DNA from 4 places in the Streptomyces sp. NPDC047974 genome. Region 3 is predicted to be linked to each of the others. Evidence: riboswitches for the same ligand, from Rfam matches in the RefSeq annotation. Region 3 holds a riboswitch; each other region holds the start of a gene.

Region 1 (3,500 bases), on a different contig from region 3:
GCCGTCGACGGCGAAGGTCATCGGCATGGACACCTGCGCCCCGCTGCCCAACCCCGCGCCGCAGAACAACGCCCTGCCCGCCCAGGAGCCCGGGACCCGGCCCGCGCGGGCGCTCCCCTACCAGCCGAACGGCAACCTGGACCGCTTCGAGTTCGGCGCCGCCGGCAAGATCCTCGCCTGGTTCTCCATGACCAACCAGGGCCCGCAGGCACGCCGCGCCGCCCACTTCTCGATCCACCCGCACCAGCACCGCGACACAGCCGCCTGGCAGTACACGGTCGACCCGGGCACCACGGCCACCGACTACTTCAACATCGGGCTCGGCTCCGGCTCGGGGAAGTACGACATCTCGATGATGGGCCCGAACCGCTTCCTGCGCCGCTTCATCGGCGACGCCTCGAAGGCGGGCAAGGCGATCGAGGTGGCGGCGCGGTACGCCACGGAACCGGGCACCGGCAAGACGGCGGTCTGGTTCCGGATGACCAACGCCTCCGGCGGCCCGGTCACCTTCACCGTCCGCTCCCACGCCTACCGGACGGACGGCCCGTGGACGTACACGGTCGCGGCGAACTCCTCGCGGGAGGACTTCTTCAACGCCGTGGCGTACGCGGACGGCTGGTACGACTTCACGATCCTGGCCGACATCGACGGCACCTGGTCGCGCCGCTACACCGGTCACATCGAGACGGGCGCGCCGAGCGTCACGGGCTGACGGCCCGGCGGGCCCTCACCTCCCGGCCAGGGCCGCGCGCCGGATCGTGGCGTCGAGGAGCGCGAGCGCGTCCTCGGCGGTGCGGCCCGGCGCGCGGTTCCAGGGGCCGATCAGCCCGTGCCAGCCCCGGGACCGCAGCTCGGTCATGATCCATGCGCCGGACTCGTTCATGGTGGCCGCGCTGCCGTGGCCGAGCCGGTGGGCGGCGAGCAGGGCGCCGCAGAGACAGCGGGCACCGCGCGCGTCGCGCAGCTTGTACGGGGTGTTCTGCCAGCCCCACTCGGTCAGCACCCGGCGCGCGTACGCCAGGTGGACGGAGGGGCGCACGTCGGCCCGGCCGATCCTGCGCCAGACGTGCAGCCGGTCGGGGAGGGCGGCGCCGATGCGGCCCGGCAGGGGGCGCTCGGCGGGCGGCGACGGGGGCAGCGCGTCGAGCGCGCCCAGGGCGTCGGCGACCAGTCGGTCCACGGGGACGGAGAGAAGGGCCCGCCAGGCCTCGGGAGCGGCGCTCTCGCAGAGGCGGGCCGCCTCGCGGTCGAGGGCGTCGAGGGTCCCGAGAGAGTCGAGGGTGTCGAGGGCGTCGGGATCGAGGGCGTCGGCGTCGATCAGCAGGGCGAGGGATGACATTCCCACATCATTAGCCACATATGCCCGATTTGCGCGTTACGCCTCACCCGTTCCACCCCCAAGTCGCCGCACAATTCCCCTAAAGGTGCCAGTCGCCTTATTCGGACATTGCACACCCCGTGACGCGACTCACTCCCCGCGCTCCGCGGACGGCTCCCCGCCCCTCGCCACCCATGCGGGACAAGGGATTCCGGAACGGTCGCCGAAACGGTAGATCTTGAATTCCACGCGTTCGATCTTCGGTTTCCCTTTTCCGGTGCATTCGCGTCTTGTTCCCCTCCGTATTCCTCGCCTACGGTCACCTCCATTCGGACGGACGCCTAATCCTGCCACCGCCCGAAAGACCTCCCATTTCACCCGACGGCAGGAGCGGGGGACCCACCACACCGCCGGTCCGGTCGTCCGGAGCGGCTCGGGGTGAAGCCGTGTACGCACGGCCGGACAGCTCCAGTCCGAACCCGACAGCTCACCTCGCAGGCGCCGGAGAGGAAACCGTCATGCCCGCTCACGGCAAGCACCGCCGCCCCCGACGCCGCCCCGTCTCCCGAGGTCTCGCCTTCGCCGGCACCGGCGGCGTGGCCCTCGCCCTGCCCTTGGTCGTGCCCGCCACGGCCGGCGCCGAGCCCGTCGCGCAGTCGGCGGCACCGACCGCCGCCGTGGCCGCCCCGGCCGTCCGGGCCGCCGCGCCCGCGAAGGCCCCCGCCGCCCCCGCCGCCACCCGCGCGTACACCGTCGTGAAGGGCGACTCCCTTTCCCTGATCGCCCACCGAAAGGGAATTCAGGGCGGCTGGAAGTCGCTTTACCAGGCGAACAAGGAAGCCGTGGGTGACAATCCGTCACTCATTCACCCGGGCCTCGAACTGACGATTCGTCGGGATTCCGCGAAGCCCGCCGCGCCGGCCGCCGCGAAGACCCCCGCGAAGACCGGTGCCAAGCCGGCCGCGAAGCCCGCCGAGTCCGCCTCCACCGGTTCCGCCGAACGGGCGAGCCGTTCCTCCGCCCGTGCCGCGGTCCCGGCCGTCCAGGCCCAGCCGGCCGCCGCGAAGGCCGCGCCCGCCGCCGTCCGGTACGCCGACAACCTCGACGGCTGGATCCGCGAGTCGCTCGACGTCATGGCCCGGTACGGCATCCCCGGCTCGTACGACGGCATCCTCCGCAACGTGCTGCGCGAGTCCTCCGGCAACCCCCGCGCCGTCAACCTCTGGGACTCCAACGCCGCGAAGGGCACCCCCTCCAAGGGCCTGCTCCAGGTCATCGACCCGACCTTCGCCGCCTACCACGTGCCGGGCACCTCGCTCGACCCGTACGACCCCGTCGCGAACATCACCGCCGCCTGCAACTACGCGGCCGACCGGTACGGCTCCATCGACAACGTCAACGGCGCCTACTGACCCGACCCGTTCACGGCCGCCGCGAAGTGGCCGGTGAACCACTCCGTCGCCAGCGCCGCCACCTCCTCCAGGGCCCCCGGCTCCTCGAAGAGGTGACCGGCGCCCGGCACGACCTCCAGGCGGCTCTCGCAGCGCAGCATTTCCCCGGCCCGCCGGTTGAGGTCGACGACGAGGCCGTCGGCACCGCCGACGATCAGCAGCGTGGGGGCCCGCACCCCGGCGAGCCGCTCCCCCGCCAGGTCGGGCCGGCCGCCCCGGGACACCACGGCGGCCACGTCGTCGCCCGCTTCCGCCGCCGCCCACAGCGCGGCCGCCGCCCCGGTGCTCGCCCCGAAGTAGCCGCGCGGCAGACCCCCGGTGCCCGGCCGCCCGGCCGTCCAGGCGGCGGCCCGGCCGAGCCGTCCGGCGAGCAGCGGGGTGTCGAAGATCCGCGCGCGGTCGGTCGCCTCGGCCTCCGTGAGCAGGTCGAAGAGGAGAGTGGCGAGCCCCGCCCGGTTCAGTGCGGCGGCCACCGCGCGGTTCCGCGGGCTGTGCCGGCCACTGCCGCTGCCGTGGGCGAAGAGGACCAGGCCCGCTGCCCCGTCGGGCATCGCGAGCTCGCCCGGAAGCTCGGGCGCGCCTGGGACGCGTACCGCCGTGTGGCCGACGGACGGACCGCGCGCCGCCCGGCTCCGGTCGAGGCAGGCCACCACCTCCGCGTCCGGCGTCTGGTCGAACTCCCGGTAGAACTGCCCGACCGCGTAGAAGCCCTCCGGCGTCCGGACGGCGAC
Region 2 (3,500 bases), on a different contig from region 3:
CGCTCCTGCAGAGCCCCGCCGCCGAGCTGTGCCTGGGCGGCGGCACCCCGCACTCCCGCTGAGCCCGAAAGGCTGGTCGACATGTCCGACAAGTCAGTGAATTCCGCCCCGGTCACCGGTGAGGAGCGCGGCGAGGGGAAGTTCCCCAAGGGGCTGGTGCTCCGCCTCTTCGCCTACCTGATCGCCGGTCACCTCTTCGCCGGCTTCCTCTACCTGCTCTTCATGCTGGGCGGGCAGAACCAGTGACCGGGCGGGAGGGCCCGCGGCCTCACGCCTCCGTGAGGAACCGCTCGCGCAGCCGCTCGCGGGTCTCCGGCGCCAGCTCCAGGCCGTCCGCGAGGTAGGCGTCCACGGAGCCCCAGGTGGCGTCGATGGCCTCGAAGGCCGCCCGCAGGTACTCCACCCGCGCGTCGAAGAGCGGGCTCAGCAGCTCCATCACCTCGGGCGCCATCGCGTCCCGGGCGGTGGGGCTGCGGCGCACCTTGTAGCGGCGGTGCGGGGCGCCGGACTTCACGTAGTCCGCCTCGATGGCCTCGCGCTCCACGCCGAGGGCGAGCAGGGTGATCGCGATCGAGAGCCCGGCGCGGTCCTTGCCGGCCGCGCAGTGCATCAGGGCCGGGACGGCCTCCTCGGCGAGGGCGTGCAGGATGCGGCTGTGCTCGGCGGTCCGCTCCACGATCATCCGGCGGTACGCGGAGGTCATCCGGTCCGCCGCCTTTCCGTCGCCGAGCAGGTCCCGCAGCGTGTCGAGGTCGCCCTCGCGGACCATCCGCCAGAACTCCTTGCCGTCGGCCGGGTCGCTCAGGGGTATGTTCACGTTCCGCACGCCCGGGAGCTCCACGTCCGGACCCTCCACCTTGGCGTCGGCCTCGTTGCGGAAGTCGAAGATCGTGTGCAGGCCGAGGCCGGAGAGGAAGGCCGCGTCGGACTCGGTGGCGTCGGCGAGGTGACCGCTGCGGAAGAGGGTGCCGGGCCGGACCGCGCGTCCGTCGGTGGTCGGCAGGCCGGCCACGTCCCGGAAGTTGCGGACCGCCGCGAGCTCGGGCTCGCCGGGTTCGAGGGTCTTGACCTGCGGCAGCTGCTGCGTCACGGATGCTCCTGGTGGTAGGCGTTCACGGGGCCCGTACGAGATCGGTTCCCCCCGCAATCATCCCGTCGAGCGCGGCGCGGCGCACCCCCCTGGACGGTAATGGGCGATCTGTCCGTATTGGAAGGTCTTGGGGTAACGCGCCCCGGTTGAGGGGGAGATGGAATTCGGCGCGTGAGCAGGGTCATAGAGGTGACGGATCGTGGCCGACCGCCCGGTCCAACCCCCCTCCCCGAAAAGGGAATCGAGGGACCGTCATCCACGGAGGGTGACCGGAATTCCAGGCCCGAAGATCGTCCCGGAATGCCCGTCGAATTCCGTGGCTTGTTCGCGCCGACCCGGCTCGTCTAGCGTCGCCGTCAATCCGGTCGGACCGCCGAATCCTGCCACCGTCCGGAATTCACACCCGTCCACGCTGGCAGGAGCGGGGGACCCAAGGAAGTACGCCGGTCCCGCGACGCAGGACGGCTAGGGGTGAAGCCGCGTGAGAAACGCGGCCGGACATCTCCAGTCCGAACCCGACAGCTCACCTCGCAGGCGCCGGAGAGGAATTCGCCATGCCCGCGAAGGGTAAGCACCGCCGCCAGAAGTCCACCCTGATCACCCGTGGCCTCGTCGCCGCCGGCACCGGTGGCGCCGTCGTCGCGCTGCCGCTGATCGGCGCCACCGGCGCCCACGCCGCCGAGCAGGCCGCCCCGGCCGCCGTCTCCGGCACCGTGATCGCCGCCGCGCAGGTCCAGGCCAAAGCCGCCCCGGCCGCCAAGGCCGCCGCCCCGACCACGTACTCCGTCGTCGCCGGCGACTACCTGTCCAAGATCGCCGCCGACCACGACGTCGCCGGCGGCTGGAAGCGGCTCTACGCCGACAACCGCCAGGTCGTCGGCGAGAACCCCTCGCTGATCCTCCCGGGCATGAAGCTCACCCTCGGCGCCAAGAACCCCGCCAAGGCCGCCGCCCCGAAGCCCGCCGCCCCGGCCGCCGCGCCGAAGGCCGCCCCGAAGGCCGCCGTCAAGGCCGCCCCGAAGGCCACGGCGAAGGCCACCGAGCAGACCCGCGCCTCCCGCTCCGCCGAGCGCGCCGCGGCCCCGGCCGCCGCCGCCCCGGCCGCGTCCGGCTGGGTCGCCCCGGTCTCCGGCGGCGTCTCCACGCCGTACCGCGCCTCCGGCTCCATGTGGTCCTCCGGCTACCACACCGGTGCCGACTTCATCGCCTCCTCCGGCACCACCGTCCGCGCCGTCGGCGCCGGCACGGTCGTCTCCGCCGGCTGGAGCGGCGCCTACGGCAACGAGGTCGTCATCCAGCACGCCGACGGCAACTACTCGCAGTACGCCCACCTCTCCTCCCTGGCCGTCTCCGCCGGCCAGTCGGTGAGCGGCGGCCAGCAGATCGGTCTCTCCGGCTCCACCGGCAACTCGACCGGCCCGCACCTGCACTTCGAGATCCGCACCTCGCCGAGCTACGGCGCGGACATCGACCCGCTGGCCTACCTGCGCCAGCACGGGGTCTCCATCTGACCCGTCCGGACCAACGGACACGGCGAAGGCCCGGCACCCGCGTGCCGGGCCTTCGCCCTATTCCGGGCTTGGCAAATTCTTTATCGGTGGCATATATCACCCGCCGTCAACCCCTCCTTACGGTCGCGTAGGTCACATCCGGAAAGGAAGGATGTGCTGTCGTGGCAGACGATTCGAGAGCAACAGAAGAGAACGTGTTCGGGGCGGTCGGGGGATTCGGGTCGTACGCGGCGATCGGTGACAGCTTCACCGAGGGCGTCGGAGACCCGGGGCCGGACGGGACCTATGTCGGCTGGGCGGACCGCTTCGCGGTGCTCCTCGCCGACCAGCTGCCGGACCACCAGGAATTCCGCTACGCGAACCTCGCGGTCCGCGGCCGCCTCCTCGACCAGATCGTGGCCGAGCAGGTCCCCCGGGCCAAGGAGCTCGCCCCCGACCTGGTCACCTTCTGCGCGGGCGGCAACGACATCATCCGCCCCGGCACCGACCCCGACGACGTCGCCGAGCGGTTCGAGCGGGCGGTGCGGGACCTCACCTCCGCCGTCGGCACCGTCATGGTGACCACCGGCTTCGACACCCGTGACGTACCGGTGCTCAAGCACCTGCGCGGCAAGATCGCCACGTACACGGCCCACGTCCGCGCCATCGCCGACCGCTACGACTGCCCGGTCCTCGACCTGTGGTCGCTGAAGTCGGTCCAGGACCGGCGGGCCTGGGACGACGACCGGCTGCACCTCTCGCCCGAGGGCCACACCCGGGTCGCGCTGCGCGCCGCCCAGGTCCTCGGCCTGCCGGTGCCCGCCGACCCGGACCAGGCGTGGCCGCCGCTGCCCGCCCGCGGGCCGCTGGAGGTCCGCCGGGACGACATCCACTGGGCGCGCGAGTACCTGGTGCCGTGG
Region 3 (3,500 bases):
GCCGCGCGGCGGCGGGGCGGGGAGGCTTGAGGGGTGTGCGGTCGCGGGTCCCGGCCCCGGACCGCACGGCCCGGTGGCGGGCCCCGACCGGTCAGGAGTTCTCAGGTGGCGCACCCTCGGGGCGAGGAGCCCGGCGGCCGTACCGCCGGGACCGGCGGTGTGCCCCGGGGACCCTACGGGGGCGAGCCGCGGCCGCCCGTCGCCTTCGGGGCGACCCGGAGGTTCCTGCAGGCGCTGCCGCCGCTGATCATCATCGGCGGGGTGGCCTTCGACCTGTCCACCCCGCCCTCGTACACGGCGGCGCCGCTCTTCTCCGCCGCGCCGCTGGTCGCCGCGCCGTTCTTCTCCCGGCTCACGACCCTGGTGACCGGGCTCGCGGCGATCCTCGCCTCGGTCGGGCTGCACGCGTACAACGACACGCTCTCCGACGTGCCCTCGCTCACCGAGACCCTCACCGTGGTGACCGTCTCCGCCCTCGCGATGCTGATCAACCTGGTGGTGCGGCGCAGCGGCGAGCGGCTGGCGTCGGCGCGGGTGATCGCCGAGGCGGCGCAGCGGGCGGTGCTTCCGATGCCGGCGGAGCGGATCGCGGGGCTCCAGTGCGCGGCGCGGTACGAGGCGGCGCAGGCGGACGCGTTCATCGGCGGCGACCTCTTCGCCGTGCAGGACACTCCGCACGGGGTGCGGCTCGTGGTCGGGGACGTGCGGGGCAAGGGGATGGACGCGGTGGAGGCGGTGGCCGTGGTGATCGGCGCCTTCCGGGAGGCGGCCGAGCAGGAGGCGGCCCTGGAGGGGGTGGCGGCGCGGCTCGAACGGGCGCTGACCCGGGAGGGGACGCGGCGCGAGGGCCTCGACGCCTTCGAGGGGTTCACCACGGCGGTGCTCGCCGAGATCCCGCGCGAGGGCGGGGTCGTACGGATCGTGAACCGGGGGCATCCGCCGCCGCTGCTGCTGTACGGGGACGGGCGGCTGGAGCCGCTGGAGCCGACCGAGGCGGCGCTGCCGCTCGGGATGGGGGAGCTGGCGGTGGGGCCGGACCGGGCCGACGAGTGGCCGTACCCGCCGGGCACGACGCTGCTGTTCCACACGGACGGGTTGTCGGAGGCGCGGGACGCGCGGGGGGTCTTCTACGATCCGGCGGCGCGGCTCGCGGGAGCGGTCTTCCCGGGGCCCGGGGAGCTCCTGGACGCGCTCGTGGACGACGTGCGGCGGCACACCGGCGGGCGTTCGACGGACGACATGGCGCTGCTCGCGGTGAGCCGGCCGGCGGCGGGTGCGCCGGAGCGGCGGCGGACGATGCCGGTGGTGCCGCCGGGACCGGCGCGTTGACGCGGGTACCGCACGTCCGACCCCGGTCACGGTCCGTGCTCACGAGGTCTCACAGCGATAACAATTGACATAACGTCAGATTCTCGGGGTGGAGCGAAGGCTCGCTGAAGGCGGCTCAACTCGGGCGATTCCCTGCCAATTCAATGAATGATCAAGGGGAACGGCTTGGAATAGGAGTGCGGTGTCTATTAACGTTCGATAACGCAGCGCGGTCGTCCCAGCCGTCGCAAGAGACGGCTCCGTGCGCACGTGCCGAATCCCGCAAGGGAACCGGGGAACCAACCCTTGGGGTGAATCGGGCCCCTCGCACCTCCCCCGTGCGAAGAGCCCGTAGGAGACCTTCCTGCTCCGAACCCGTCAGCTAACCCGGTAGGCGAGAAGGAAGGAAAGGAGCGCGCCTCCGTGGCGTCCAACACCCCCGTACCCGAAGCCCCCTTCGACCCCTTCGGCGGCCCGGGTGCCGTCGGCGCGGACGATCCGGACGGCTTCGCGCCCGGCGCGTACGAGACGGCCTCCTTCACCCCCGCCCCCGGCGAGTGGAACCCGACCGAGGGCTCCCTGCGCGCCGAGAGCCGCTCCGGCGGCCGGCACCGGGTCGTGAAGCAGCGGTCCAACTTCGCCCGCTCCTCCACCGTCCTCGGCGTCGGCGTCATCGCCGCCGTCGGCGCGGGCGGCCTCGCCACCGCGCAGGAGAAGGCCCCCGTCGCCATCTCCCTCCCCGACCTGCCCGACCTGGGCCTGCCGGACGCCCACGACCTGCCCGGCGTCGGCGACCTCCTGCCCGGCGGCGAGGAGGAGAAGACCGCCCCGGTCCGCGAGTCCGCGCCGGCCCCGGCCGGCGGCGTCGCCGCGAAGCCGCTGACCTCGGTCACGTACACCGCCCCGGCCGACACCGCCGCCGGCACCGAGGCCGTGGAGCGCACCGCCACCACCGCCGACGCCGGCGAGGCCCTGCGCGCCCGCATCCTCCAGCAGGCCGAACAGCAGCAGCAGGCCGCCGCCGACGCCGAGAAGCTCGCCGCCGAGAAGGCCGCCGCGGAGAAGGCCGCCGCCGACGCCCAGGCGCAGGCCGAGGCCGCCGCGAAGGCCGAGGCCGACCGCATCGCCGCCGAGAAGGCCAAGGCGGAGGCGGAGCGGCTCGCCGCGGAGAAGGCCGAGGCCGAGCGCATCGCCGCCGAGAAGGCGGAGGCCGAGCGGCTCGCCCAGCTGGCCGCCAGCTACTCCATGCCGCTCTCCTCCTACACCCTCACCTCCACCTACATGCAGTCCGGCTCGATGTGGTCATCCGGCTACCACACCGGCCTCGACTTCGCCGCCCCCACCGGCACCCCGCTCAAGGCGGTGCACGGCGGCACCATCAAGTCGGCCGGCTGGTCCGGCTCGTACGGCTACCGGATCGTCCTGGAGCTGGAGGACGGCACCGAGGTCTGGTACTGCCACCTCTCCTCGATGACCGTGGCCGCCGGCCAGACCGTCACCACCGGCGAGACCATCGGCCGCGTCGGCGCCACCGGCAACGTCACGGGTCCCCACCTCCACATGGAGGTCCACACCCCCGACGGTTCGGGCATCGACCCGGCGGAGTGGCTGCGCTCCAAGGGCCTGTCGGTCTGACCCCCGACGCATGAGCGTTCCGGCCGGGGTTCAGGCTCCTCGACCGGAATAGGCCCGGCGGCGCAGGGGGTTGAGTACGTCATGTCCTCACCCCTGCGCCCGCTGGGCACCTCCGACCTGCACGTCTTCCCGCTCGCCCTCGGCGGCAACGTCTTCGGCTGGAGCGCCGACGAGGAGCGGTCCTTCGCCGTCCTCGACGCCTACGCCGCCGCGGGCGGCAACTTCCTGGACACCGCCGACGTCTACTCCGAGTGGGTCGAGGGCAACGAGGGCGGGGAGTCCGAGACCATCATCGGCCGCTGGATGGCCGCCCGCGGCAACCGCTCCGACATCGTCGTCGCCACCAAGGTCGGCCACCACTCCCGCCTCAAGGGCCTGGCCGCCACCACCATCAAGGCCGGCGCGGAGGAGTCCCTGCGCCGCCTCGGCACCGACTACATCGACCTCTACTACACGCACTTCGACGACGAGTCCGTGCCGGTGGAGGAGATCGTCACCGCCCTCGACCAGCTCGTGAAGGACGGCAAGGTGCGGGCCGTCGCCGCCTCCAACATCTC
Region 4 (3,500 bases), on a different contig from region 3:
CTGCCCCAGCCTGACCAGGCCCCGCAGCACCTTGAGGTGGGCGTCGGTGCGCCGCTGGGCGGCCCGGGCCGCCCCGAGCGGTTCGAGCAGCGCCCTGACGTCGAGGAGGTCGGCGGCCTCCTGGTCGGTGGGCTCGGCGACATGGGCGCCCGCGTGCCGGCGGCTGACGACGAAGCCCTCGGACTCCAGGGTGCGCAGCGCCTCGCGGACCGGGACGCGGGAGACGCCGTAACGGCGGGCGAGCTGTTCCTCGGTCAGCCGGCTGCCGCGCTCGAAGATCCCCGAGACGATGTCGTCCCGGATCGCCGTGCATACCGATTGCGCGGGAACCCGCATGTCCGACCTCCGTATTCGCTCCGCGCGCACCGAATTCGAGCAGCGCCGTTCACGCGACTCTATTGCAGGGCGCGGGAAATTCCGATGCCCCCTCGGAATTCGTCCGGTTCGCGGTGGAATCCCTCCGGATCCGGAGCACCGCACCCGCTCGCCGGGGCGCGAAAAGGCCCCGGCTCGTGGGAGCCGGGGCCTTTCGGTGCAGCGGGGGCGCGGGACGTCAGAGGCTGACGCCGCGGGCGCGGAGGTACGCGACGGGGTTGATGTCGGAGCCGTACTCGGCGGTGGTCCGGGCCTCGAAGTGGAGGTGCGGGCCGGTGGAGTTGCCGGTCGAGCCGGAGACGCCTATCTGCTGGCCGGGCTCGACGCTCTGGCCGACATAGACGCCGATGGACGACAGGTGGCCGTACTGGGTGTACGTGCCGTCGTTCATCCGGATCACGATGTTGTTGCCGTACGCGCCGCCCCAGCCGGCCTCGACGACGGTGCCGGAGCCGACGGAGACGACCGAGCTGCCGTAGGAGGCGTGGAAGTCGACGCCGGAGTGGCTGCCGGAGGACCAGAGCGAGCCGCCGGTCTTGTAGCCGGTGGAGACGTACGAGCCGGCGACCGGGAGGTTGAAGGAGGCGAGCCGGCGGCGCTCGGCCTCACGGGCGGCGCGCTCCTTGGCCTCGCGGATCTCCTGGGCGCGGGCCTCGGCCTTGCGCTTCGCCTCGGCGCGCGCCTTGGCCCGGGCCTCGGCCTCGGTGGCCTCCCGCTCCTGGGCGGCGGCCTGCGCGTTGACCTGGTCGGCGATGGACTCGTCGGCGATCACCCGGGTGAGGCCGGTGTCCTCGGGGGAACGGTCGTCCGTGTCGGCGGCGAGCGCCGGGGAGGCCAGGGTGCCGACGACGCCGGTGGTCGCGAGGGCGGCCACGCCGGCGATGCCGGCGCTGCGGCGAGCCAGTCGGCTCGCACCACGATGCTTCCCGGTGGCACGGGTGAACGCCAAGACGGTTCCTTTCCTTCCTTCTCGCCTACCGGGTTAGCTGACGGGTTCGGAGCAGGAAGGTCTCCTACGGACCCCTCCGCGTGGCGAAGGCGTCCGATTCACCCCAGGGACTGCGTGGGTCCCCGGCTCCCCAGGCTCGCGCCTGACGGGGACTCGGCGATGTCTGTCCGGTTGCCGCGGGTGCGGCGCGTGCGTCGGGTCGGACAGACGGATCGACGCTAGGCCGGACGGATGTCGATCGCCAAACAGACACGCTCATTTGTAAGACATGCCACAGGGCATACGATCATCTTTGACGCCGTAACGGACAAAGCGGAGGTCTCCGGCGCTTCTACGCACCGGAGACCTCCGCCCGGGGTTGACGACCGGTCAACTCACCGTGGGCCTACTCACCCGGAGTCAACTCACCATGGGTCGGCTCACCCCGAGGTCGGCTCCCCACGAGGTCGGCTCCCCACGAGGTCGGCTCACCACGAGGTCGGCTCACCCCGGGATCAGCTCACCACCGTCACCTCGCCGATGCCGAGGGCCCGCACGGGCTCCTCGATCTGCGACGCGTCGCCCACCAGGACCGTGACGAGCCGGTCCACCGGGAAGGCGCTGACGACGGCGGCCGTGGCCTCGACCGTGCCGGTCTCGGCGAGCCGCGCGTACAGCCGGGCCTGGTAGTCGTCCGGGAGGTGCTGCTCGACCTGGTCGGAGAGGGTCGCGGCGACCGACGCGGCCGTCTCGTACTTGAGCGGGGCCACGCCCACCAGGTTCTGCACCGCCACGTCCCGCTCGGCGTCGGTCAGACCGCCCTCCGCCAGGGTGCGGAGCACCTGCCACAGGTCGCCGAGGGCCGGACCGGTGTTGGGGGTGTCGACCGAGCCGCTGATCGCGAGCATCGAGGCGCCGTGCCCCTCGCCGTCCGAGCGGAGCACCTGCCCGAAGGCGCGCACGCCGTACGTGTACCCCTTCTCCTCGCGCAGGACGGCGTCCAGACGGGACGTCAGGGTGCCGCCGAGGCAGTAGACGCCGAGGACCTGCGCGGCCCACACGGAGTCGTGGCGGTCCGGGCCGATCCGGCCGATCAGCAGCTGGGTCTGGACCGCCCCGGGGCGGTCGACGATGACGACCCGTCCGGTGTCGTCGGCGGTGATCGGCGCCATCGGGCGCGGCGCGGCCGGCTTGCCGCTCCAGCCGCCCAGGGTCTCGGCGAGCACCTTGTCGAGGTCGACGCCGGTGAGGTCGCCGACGACGACCGCGGTGGCGGCGGCGGGCCGCAGGTGCGCGTCGTAGAAGGCGCGGACGGCGGCGGCGTCGATGGCCTTCACCGTCTCCTCGGTGCCCTGGCGGGGCCGGGACATCCGGGTCGCGGCCGGGAAGAGCTCCTTGTAGAGCTGCTTCGCGGCACGGCGGCTCGGGTTGGCCGCCTCGTGCGGGATCTCGTCGAGCCGGTTGTCCACCAGGCGCTTGACCTCGTCCGGGTCGAAGGCCGGGGAGATCAGCGCCTCGGCGACCAGCCCGAGCGCCTTGGGGAGCCGGGAGACCGGGACCTCCAGGGAGACCCGGACGCCGGGGTGGTCCGCGTGGGCGTCGAGCGTGGCGCCGCAGCGCTCCAGCTCGGCCGCGAACTCCTCGGCGGCCCGCTCGGTGGTCCCCTCGGAGAGGGCGCGCGCCATGATCGTGGCGACGCCGTCGAGGCCCTCGGGCTCGGCGTCCAGCGGCGCGTCGAGGAAGATCTCGACGGCCACGACCTGCTGGCCGGGGCGGTGGCAGCGGAGCACCGTCAGGCCGTTGTCGAGCGCGCCGCGCTCGGGGGCCGGGAAGGCCCACGGCCTGGCCGTGCCGGCCTTCGGCTGCGGGTGGAACTCCATGCTCGTCAGGGACGTGGCGGCGTCGGTCACCGGTCCGCTCCTTCCTCGTCGTCGCCGTCGGCGCTGTCGGCGCTGTCGTCGGTGGACACCGGCTCGTAGACCAGCACCGCGCGGTTGTCGGGGCGCAGCCGGGCCGCGGCCACCTCGCGCACCTCGTCGGCGGTGACGGCGAGGACGCGGTCGACCGCGGTCAGGGCGAGCTGCGGGTCGCCGAACAGCACGGCGAAGCGGCACAGTTCGTCGGCGCGGCCGGCCACCGTGCCGAGCCGGTCGAGCCATTCGCGCTCCAGCTGGGCCTGGGCGCGCTCCATCTCCTC

The links. A riboswitch is a leader RNA that binds a small molecule or an ion and turns the genes downstream of it on or off. The one in region 3 is predicted to bind cyclic di-AMP.
Positions count from the first base shown of each region.
Region 1: another riboswitch for cyclic di-AMP. It lies ahead of AB0E19_RS02270 (LysM peptidoglycan-binding domain-containing protein); the one in region 3 lies ahead of AB0E19_RS24920 (M23 family metallopeptidase).
Region 2: another riboswitch for cyclic di-AMP. It lies ahead of AB0E19_RS05430 (LysM peptidoglycan-binding domain-containing M23 family metallopeptidase); the one in region 3 lies ahead of AB0E19_RS24920 (M23 family metallopeptidase).
Region 4: another riboswitch for cyclic di-AMP. It lies ahead of AB0E19_RS31145 (M23 family metallopeptidase); the one in region 3 lies ahead of AB0E19_RS24920 (M23 family metallopeptidase).

Region 1 covers NZ_JBEZNU010000001.1:514,106-517,605, forward strand. The annotation lists gene AB0E19_RS02260 (phosphocholine-specific phospholipase C) at 1-712, shown strand, start outside; gene AB0E19_RS02265 (hypothetical protein) at 728-1,339, opposite strand; cyclic di-AMP (ydaO/yuaA leader) riboswitch at 1,647-1,832, shown strand; gene AB0E19_RS02270 (LysM peptidoglycan-binding domain-containing protein) at 1,837-2,730, shown strand; gene AB0E19_RS02275 (phosphoribosyltransferase family protein) at 2,724-3,500, opposite strand, start outside.
Region 2 covers NZ_JBEZNU010000002.1:526,855-530,354, reverse strand. The annotation lists gene AB0E19_RS05445 (helix-turn-helix domain-containing protein) at 1-62, shown strand, start outside; gene AB0E19_RS05440 (DUF6126 family protein) at 82-246, shown strand; gene AB0E19_RS05435 (tyrosine-protein phosphatase) at 269-1,090, opposite strand; cyclic di-AMP (ydaO/yuaA leader) riboswitch at 1,485-1,640, shown strand; gene AB0E19_RS05430 (LysM peptidoglycan-binding domain-containing M23 family metallopeptidase) at 1,645-2,601, shown strand; gene AB0E19_RS05425 (SGNH/GDSL hydrolase family protein) at 2,763-3,500, shown strand, end outside.
Region 3 covers NZ_JBEZNU010000018.1:141,506-145,005, forward strand. The annotation lists gene AB0E19_RS24915 (PP2C family protein-serine/threonine phosphatase) at 160-1,329, shown strand; cyclic di-AMP (ydaO/yuaA leader) riboswitch at 1,570-1,720, shown strand; gene AB0E19_RS24920 (M23 family metallopeptidase) at 1,732-2,943, shown strand; gene AB0E19_RS24925 (aldo/keto reductase) at 3,025-3,500, shown strand, end outside.
Region 4 covers NZ_JBEZNU010000029.1:52,605-56,104, reverse strand. The annotation lists gene AB0E19_RS31150 (GntR family transcriptional regulator) at 1-336, opposite strand, end outside; gene AB0E19_RS31145 (M23 family metallopeptidase) at 554-1,324, opposite strand; cyclic di-AMP (ydaO/yuaA leader) riboswitch at 1,332-1,493, opposite strand; gene AB0E19_RS31140 (pitrilysin family protein) at 1,819-3,183, opposite strand; gene AB0E19_RS31135 (pitrilysin family protein) at 3,210-3,500, opposite strand, start outside.